Regions from separate parts of the Vreelandella sp. 2A-K22 genome, predicted to be linked through region 2. Evidence: predicted binding sites of a transcription regulator. Region 2 holds the regulator's gene; the other holds the start of a gene.
The links. The regulator FNR, encoded in region 2, switches genes on or off when oxygen is low (the NO sensors DNR and NnrR bind a similar motif). The targets are predictions, from matches to a motif close to TTGATNTANATCAA.

Region 1: cyoA (ubiquinol oxidase subunit II) is a predicted target of FNR. The motif match lies at 2,823-2,836, and genes of this name have one in related genera.

What each region holds. Positions count from the first base shown of each region.
Region 1 is NZ_JBSUGC010000006.1:262,665-267,091, forward strand. It holds gene cyoB (cytochrome o ubiquinol oxidase subunit I) at 1-1,541, opposite strand, end outside; gene cyoA (ubiquinol oxidase subunit II) at 1,545-2,552, opposite strand; gene ACW17M_RS10675 (DeoR/GlpR family DNA-binding transcription regulator) at 2,898-3,680, opposite strand; gene ACW17M_RS10680 (outer membrane protein OmpK) at 3,991-4,427, shown strand, end outside.
Region 2 is NZ_JBSUGC010000025.1:18,890-23,316, forward strand. It holds gene ACW17M_RS23235 (DUF294 nucleotidyltransferase-like domain-containing protein) at 1-239, shown strand, start outside; gene ACW17M_RS23240 (3'-5' exonuclease family protein) at 245-898, shown strand; gene ttcA (tRNA 2-thiocytidine(32) synthetase TtcA) at 1,161-2,081, shown strand; gene fnr (fumarate/nitrate reduction transcriptional regulator Fnr) at 2,074-2,820, opposite strand; gene hemN (oxygen-independent coproporphyrinogen III oxidase) at 2,905-4,338, opposite strand; gene ACW17M_RS23260 (sulfite exporter TauE/SafE family protein) at 4,417-4,427, opposite strand, start outside.

The sequences.
Region 1 (4,427 bases), on a different contig from region 2:
ATGATGGTGCAGACAATGCCCAGCATAATGATTACCGCGCCTACCCAAGCCAGAATCATCCACGGCTGCCATTCGGGGTTGGCGTAGGACTGCATGCGGCGCACGGCACCAAAGAAGGCCAGTACGTAAAGCGGCATAAAGGCGACGTAGAAGCCGATAAACCAGCACCAGAACGAACGCTTGCCCCACTTTTCGTTCAAAGTGAAACCGAACGCTTTGGGGAACCAATAGGTAAGCCCCGCCATCATGCCGAACACCACGCCGCCGATAATAACGTTGTGGAAGTGCGCAATAACGAACAGGCTGTTATGCAACACAAAGTTAGCTGCGGGCACCGCCAGCATAACGCCGGTCATACCGCCTAGGGTAAAGGTGATAATAAAGCCCAGCGTCCATAGCACCGGCGAAGTGAGTTCCAGGCTGCCGCGGAACATGGTGAACAGCCAGTTGAACACTTTCACCCCGGTAGGAATGGCGATGATCATTGTCATAATGCCGAAGAAGGCGTTGACGTTGGCGCCCGCCCCCATGGTGAAAAAGTGGTGCAACCAAACCACAAACGAGAGCAAGGTGATCGAAATGGTCGCCCACACCATGGTGGCGTAGCCGAACAGCCGCTTACGGGCAAAGGTCGCAATCACTTCAGAGAACACGCCGAAGGCTGGCAGAATCAGGATATAAACTTCCGGGTGGCCCCAGGCCCAGATGAGATTGACGTACATCATCATGTTGCCGCCAAAATCATTGGTAAAGAAGTGCATACCCAAATAGCGATCCAGCGTTAGCAGCGCGATGGTCGCGGTCAAAATTGGGAAGGAAGCAATGATCAGCACGTTGGCGCACAGCGAGGTCCAGGTGAAGATCGGCATGCGGAACATCGTCATGCCTTTGGTGCGCATTTTAATGATGGTCACGAAAAAGTTAATACCGGTCAGCGTGGTGCCTATACCGGATATCTGCAACGCCCATATCCAGTAGTCGACCCCCACCCCGGGACTAAACTCGATCCCCGATAACGGCGCGTAAGCGAGCCAGCCGGTTTTGGCGAATTCGCCCACCACCAGCGAGATATTGACCAGTATCGCGGAGACCGCAAACAGCCAAAAGCTTAAGTTATTCAGGAAAGGGAAAGCTACGTCGCGGGCACCAATTTGCAGCGGCACCACCAGGTTCATCAAGCCGATGACCATGGGCATGGCGACAAAGAAGATCATAATCACGCCGTGGGCGGTAAATATCTGGTCGTAGTGTTCGGGGGGTAAATAGCCCGCTGCATCCCCGGCGGCCATCGCCAGCTGGGTGCGCATCATTATCGCATCCGAGAAGCCGCGCAGCAGCATCACCAGAGCGACGATGAAATACATAATGCCGAGCTTTTTATGGTCAACGGAGGTAAACCACTCGTTCCACAGCCAGCCCCACTTACGGTAATAGGTGATTAAACCAAACAGTGCGATCCCACCAATGGCCATAAAGGCCGCGACGACCATGATGATCGGCTCGTGGTAGGGAATTGACTCTAACGTGAGTTTTCCAAACACGGCTTAACCTCCCACTTCTACGCTAGAGGAGTGGCTGCGCATGGCATTATCCTGACTAGCATGGTTGTTAGTGACATGACCTGATTCGGCCGCGTGATCGGCAGTCTTCTCATTTTCGCCATCGTGGGAGTCAGCATGATCGCCGTCCATCTGATGCTCGCCGCCGGTATGGAAGCTTCGTAAGATGCTTTCATACAGCGATGGTGAAATGGCTGAGAAGTACTCAACCGGATTCGATTCGCTAGGTTCCGCCAACGCTTCATAACCTTCTGGGTAGGTCAGCGTTTGTGGAGCAGCGCGTACCGTTTCCACCCAGGCGTCAAAATCCTCGGGGTTGGTCACCTTGGCTTCAAAGGTCATGCCAGAGAAGCCCGCGCCACTGTAGTTGGTGGAACGACCAGGGTAGCTACCAATTTCATCGGCGATGAGATGGACATCGTTATCCATGCCCGCCATGGCATAAATCTGGCTGCCAAGATGGGGGATAAAGAAAGCGTTCATCACTGAGCCTGAGCTGACCCTAAAGCGCACCGGTGTATCTACCGGAAAGGCCACTTCGTTAACACTGGCAATACCCTGCTCGGGGTAGATAAACAGCCACTTCCAATCAAGCGCCACCGCCTGTATTTCGATCGGCGCCACATCGCTTTCCAGCGGTTTGTGGGGATCAAGGCTATGGGAGGTCTTCCAGGTCAACAGGGCGAGCACCGCGATAATCGCACAGGGCACGATCCACACCACCGCTTCAATCACGTTGGAGTGCGCCCAATCAGGCGTGTATTTAGCCAGGCTATTACTACGCCGGTAACGCCAGCCAAACAGCAGCGTCATGACAATCACAGGAATAACTACAATCAACATTAGGCCAAAGGCGGTCAGAATCAGTGTGCGCTGCTCAGCGCCAATCTGGCCTTTTGGGTCTAGCAGCGCTGAACTACAGCCTGCTAGAAACAGACACAGCGCAAGGAGCACTAGCGTGCCTCGTCTGCGCCAAAGTGAGCGTCGTTGCATGGTGTGATCTCGTCAGAGGTTGTTTAAAACACTAGCTAGCCATGTCGCCCTTCTACATAGCAGGCTAACTACCACCCCATACTCTTCCCAAAACATGCTCTGCATGGCGCTCTTGAAAACGTGCTAGGAAAACGCTCTCAAGGACAGTGCACACGTGACGCTGGGCGCCATTGCTCCGGGAAAAATATGCGTCGCCGGATGGGAATTGGCGACGAGCCTCGCCGGCCTAAGCACTAAAGGCTTAAGCAGTTAAGACTAAAGTATTTTCTATTGATCGAGATCATGAAAGAAGTGGCGCATTGCCGCACCCCAGGTATTGACTGGGATGAGCAAGGGGGAAATCGCTTACGCCACTGTGACGGTGGGGACCACTATCTCAGGTACAACGCGGCCATTTTCTTTAAGCAACTGCGGGGCTCCCTCTTCGTCGGTAACCACCACATCAAAATCGTCCAGAGCAGCGAAATAGGCCGGGCGAACTACGCTGAACTTACTGGCATCTACCACCAACAGGCGCTGCATAGCGGTGGCAATGGCAGCCTGTTTAGGCGCCACTTCGTGAAAGTGAAAGCAGCTAACACCACGCTCTAAATCCACCCCTGCAGCGGAGATCAGTGCCTTATTAATGCCTAACCGCTCGATAGCAGCGGTCATATTGTCACTACCAAATGACTGCGAGGTGGCATAAAACAGCCCGCCCAGTAGCACCAAGCGCACGTTGGGCAGGGCGGCAACGGCATTGGCAACATTAAGCGCATAGGTCACTACCGTCAGCTCTCGGAAATGACTTAACTGGCTCAGCAGCGGCATTAGCGTTGAGCCGCAGTCAATAAACAGCGTATCGCCCTCTTCTATGTAGGCTAGCGCCCGCTGACAAAGCCGATACTTGGCCTGGTAGTGACTAGCCTGCTGTTCGGTCAAGTCATAAATAGGCGTTACGCCAGGGTAGTTTGCCATCACTAGGCGTCCACCCAGCAGGCTAATGGCAGTGTCCTGAGTCGTCAGATCGCGACGGATGGTCATTTCGGAAACATCGCATAGCTCTGCGGCATCGCGCAGATGAAGAGTACCGCCACTGGCAAGCGCTTCCTGAAGCTTGGCAAGGCGCAGCGCACTACGGCCATTCATGGTGGGCATCTCCTGGCAAACCCCTCTTGTTGTGATTTTCGCAACGAGAGCATCGGTGTTGCGTCCATTTTCATTTCTATGCTGAGCGAGCTGCGGCGTAATTTCCACTGCTACGACGGCTATTGGTACTATTAGTGCCACAATGAGAGCCATATGACATTTAAATAGCGTTGATGTGACAACTCTTGCAAATCAACGTTAGAAAAATAACACTGAATGTTATAATTTTAACATTAACGCCAGCCCGCACGACTACAACCTCGGATAGCCACACCCAAATGGCTCCGCGACAACCAATGTTGAGGCTCTCATGACTGCTCGTACACACTCTCGCCCCCCTTCGTCTAAGATCGCGCTTGGCGCTGGCGTATTAGGGGCCATGCTCACTACGCCGCTAATGGCAGATGAGGTTGCTCAGTCGCATCCTCTAGATCGGCTGTGGTCATTCGCCAACGTTTCGGTTAACTACCTGGACTGGTCAAACGGCACCGAGGCGCGCACCGCTTCCAACGCGGCGAAAAGCGACTTTATGTTTCTCGAAATCGAAGGCGGCGCTGGCTTTAGCTGGGGCGAGTTCTACGGCTTCTTTGATTTCGAGAACCCCACCAACGACCAGTTCGACGAGTCCAGCGGTGGTAAAGACAACTTCCGCACCGCGGGTAAAGTGACCTCACACATTTACCTGGGTGACAGCCCGCTGTCGATTTACGCCCACCTGTATGACTTCCGCGATTACGGTTATGACAG
Region 2 (4,427 bases):
CCGATGACCTGGGCGAAGCGTTGGCGCTCTTTTCTGAGCTGCGCCTCAAGCAGCAGCTAAGTACGCTGGAAACTTCTGCGGATGCGAAAGAAACTAACGCCCAAAGCAGCAGACGCGCTAACCGTGTCGTGGTGCAGAACCTCTCTTCCCTGGAGCGCGACCTACTGCGCGAAGCGATGCATATTGTCAAAGACTTTAAGCAGCGGCTTTCCCACCGTTACCATTTGGAGTATTCGTGAGCGGAATGCGGCTGTTAGATCGACATGTGACGCTATTTAGCGGCTCGCTGCGCACCTTGTTAAGGCGTGAAAGTGACCGGCGTCGTTGTGCAGATTCCCCCTATGCCTGGCTGTTTCAGCCCTATATGGGCGAAGAGCTGGTGGCGCTCGCCTGCACAGCAACGCCCACGCAATCATCACCTGTGATCAGCGTGGCGGCAGTGGTGCTGAGCCATCAGCAGGTGCATACCAGTCGTGCTTTTGTGATCACCCTTGGTAGCGCAAAGCAGCCCGAGAGCGCAACGCTGCGCCGTCATCACTTGCTGTGCGAGGCGGGGGAGATACTGCCACCAAATAGTGATAACTTGAGCGCGCTAGTAGAATTTATCGGCAATCGGCCCATCGTTGGCTGGCAGTTAGAGAAGCGCATTGGAGCATTGAATGCACTACTCAGTAAGCGGCTGAATTTTGCCCTGCCCAACGCCCAGGTCGATGTGGCAAAACTGCATCAGCGCCAACTGCGCCGTTTGCACCCGGAGGTCGAAGCGCCCAGCAGCTTCGCCCAGGCGTTGGCATGCTGGCAAGTACCCGTCATGGGCATGCAGAGTGTGCTTGGAGAGGCCACCGCCAGCGCACTGCTGTATATGCGCCTGCAGCGTATTATGGCGCAGGTGGCATAGTAGTCTCTTTCGTCGTGGCGAGGACAGCTTTCCGCGAGGGCGCTGTGAACCCCTCCCTGGGCGCTACTTTTGTCATCCATGACAAAAGACCCTCGCTCCAAGCTGCCCTCGCACCGAGGTATGGTGCAGCGGTCAAAATAGTCACTTCCAATTGCGATATCTTGTGTGGCTACGTCTGATTAGTTGGGTCAGGCGGTGAGTGTTGTTAGAATAGTTATTACTTTTTTCTCTCACGCCTTCTACCCTCGGCAGTGCTTATACCATGCAAACTCTTGATCACTTTGATCCTGCTCACCTTGATACGGTTGGAGCCACCCCAGCTGACGCTGAGCACGACCAGCCTGAGCTGGCTGATGCGAAGCAGAAGCGTGAATTTAACAAGCTGCAAAAGCGTCTGCGCCGAGAAGTGGGCAATGCGATCATTGATTATCAAATGATCAATGAAGGTGATCGCGTAATGGTCTGCCTCTCCGGTGGAAAGGACAGCTACACGATGCTGGAGATTTTGCGCAATTTGCAGCGCAATGCGCCGGTCAATTTTTCGCTGGTAGCGGTCAATCTGGATCAAAAACAGCCGGGTTTTCCCGAGCACGTATTGCCTGCGTATCTGGATAAGCAGGGCGTGGAGTACCACATTGTCGAGCGCGATACTTACTCGGTGGTAAAAGAGAAAACCCCGGAAGGTAAAACCACCTGCGCGCTTTGTTCACGGCTGCGGCGCGGCTCGTTGTATGGCTTTGCCGAAGAGATTGGCGCCAATAAGATAGCCCTGGGCCATCACCGGGAAGATATTCTCGAAACACTGTTTCTCAATATGTTCTTTGGCGGCAACCTGAAAGCGATGCCGCCAAAGCTGCTATCCGATGATGGGAAGAATATCGTTATTCGGCCGTTGGCCTACTGCAAAGAGGCTGATATCGCCGAGTTTTCGCGGCTGATGGCGTTTCCGATTATTCCCTGCAACCTGTGCGGTTCACAGCCTAATATGCAGCGTCAGGTGGTCAAAGAGATGCTCGCCGAGTGGGACAAAAAGTTTCCTGGCCGCCTGGAGAGCATGTTCAAGGCTGTCACCAACATTGCCCCTTCCCAGTTGGCCGACCGCAGCCTGTTCGATTTTGAAGGCCTTGAGGCCAAGCAAGCAGAGCTACTGGCGGGGCGTATCCAAGCCTTTAACGTCAGCTAACTGTTTGCTCTTCCTCTTCGGCGAGGGTAATCAAGCGCGGCATATCGAGAATGTTGACCTCTCGCCCGGAGACCGCCACCACGCTCTGCTGCTGAAAGCGGCTTAGTATGCGGCTGACCGTTTCCACCGCTAAGCCCAGGTAGTTGCCGATATCAGCCCTGGGCATTGAGAGGCGAAAGCTGTAAGGCGAGTAGCCCCGGCGACGAAAACGATCCGAGAGGGTAATCAAAAAACTTGCTAGCCGCTGATCGGCGGTTTTACGCGAAAGTAGCCGCATCATACGCCGGTCATCGCGCAACTCTTTGCTCATGCTACGATAAAGCTGGCCACGCAGTTCGGGTAGCTCCTCCGAGAGTAAGTCCAGGCGGTCAAAAGGAATCTCGCAGACGGTGGTCGTTTCCAGGGCGATAACGCTACCGGGGTAATGCTCTTCGTCAATGCCATCCAACCCCACCAATTCACTGGGCAGGTAGAAATTGGTCAACTGCTCGCTGCCGTTACCTTCGGCGGTGATCTGTTTCAAACTGCCCGAACGGACTGCGTAAACGCTGGTAAAGGTGTCGCCCTGACGAAACAGCGGTTCGCCTTTTTTCAGCGGCGCGCGACGACGAATAATGGCGTCGAACTGCCCCACGTCGTCCAGCTCAAGGGCAAGTGGCAGGCACAGTGAGCTCAAACTGCAGGTTTGGCAGCGAGCTTCATGGAGTAGCGAGCGCCGACGGCTCATGGGTTCCAACATGCTTTGCTCCTTGAGAGGGTCCCGCTTATCAATTAGAAAATCCTTACTTATTATAGTCGCTTTAGCATGCCTGCAATAAGGTGATTAAACAATCTTAGAATACTGTTGTCCCGTTTGCCCGGAAAGATGGGTATCAAACGCCATTGCTATATGGCGAATCAGCAGCCGCCCCGTCGGCGTGGCGTTAAGCTGATCACCGCGGCGGGTCAGCAGGCCATCCTGTTCGGCGCTCTGCAGGCGCTCAAGCGCTGGCGCAAAGTAGCGGGGGGCATCGATGTTCCAGCGTTGACTAACGGCGGCCAGGTCAATGCCCATATCGCACATCAGCCGCTCAATCACGTCCCGCCGGATCAGGTCGTCATCACTTAAGCGTATGCCACGCACGGTGGCAAGCTGCCCCTGATCCAGCGTCGCTTCGTAGCTTGCCAGATCGCTCGGGTTCTGCGCATAGACGTCATCAATGCGCGAAATCGCCGATACGCCAAGCCCGATTAAGTCGCACTGAGCATGGCTGGAGTAGCCCTGGAAGTTGCGCTGCAGCGAGCCTTCGCGCTGGGCAATAGCCAGGCTATCGTCAGGGCGGGCAAAGTGATCCATACCGATATGCACATAGCCAGCTGCGGTGAGCATTTCGATGGTGGTGCGCAGAATCGCTAGCTTCTCTTCTCCGCCTGGCAAGTCATCGACATTAATGCGCCGCTGCGGGGCAAAACGCTCGGGCATATGCGCGTAATTAAACACAGAAAGGCGCGCCGGGTTGAGCTCGATCACCTGGCGTAGGGTGTTGGCAAAGCTCTTTTCAGTCTGAAATGGCAAGCCATAAATTAGGTCGAGATTGAGCGAGCGAAAGCCCAGGCGATGCGCCTCCTCCATCAGCGTTTCGGTAAGTACCCGAGGCTGAATACGGTTAATCGCTTTCTGCACCAGCGGGCTTAAATCCTGCACGCCCAGGCTGATGCGATTAAAGCCGAGGGATTCGAGATGGCGCAGCGTAAACACATCCGCTTCGCGAGGATCTATTTCAATTGCGTAATCGCGATCAGCAGACGATGAAAGACCAAAACGTGCATCCAGTCGATCAATCAGGTCGCCCATCTGGTTCAAACTGAGAAATGTCGGCGTGCCGCCGCCCCAATGCAACTGCTCCACCGGTCGTGATGTATCCAAGTGGCGTGCGGTCAGCACCATTTCACGGTCAAGCCGGGCTATATAGGGCTCGGCAAGGGCAGTGTTTTTGGTAGCGATTTTATTACACGCGCAGTAGAAGCAGATCTTGCGGCAGAAGGGCACATGAACGTACAGAGAGAGCGGACGCTTACTGGCATTGCTACGCTCCAATGCCTGGGTCAGGTCGCCAGGGGTAAATTGGTCGTGAAACGACAGCGCCGTGGGGTAGGAGGTGTAGCGTGGGCCGTTGGTGTCGTAGCGACTCAGTAACGCTTCGTCCCACACCGGCTGCATAGGGGCTGCGGCAGCAGCGGGTGCAAGAGGCAAGGCAGCAGGGGTATGAACGGGCATGAAGGGGCGCTCCGACGTTAGGAAATGCCGCTAGCCTAACCCGTGGTTAGGAGGTAAATGTTGAGCCACGTCATGCTATTAGAGGTTGT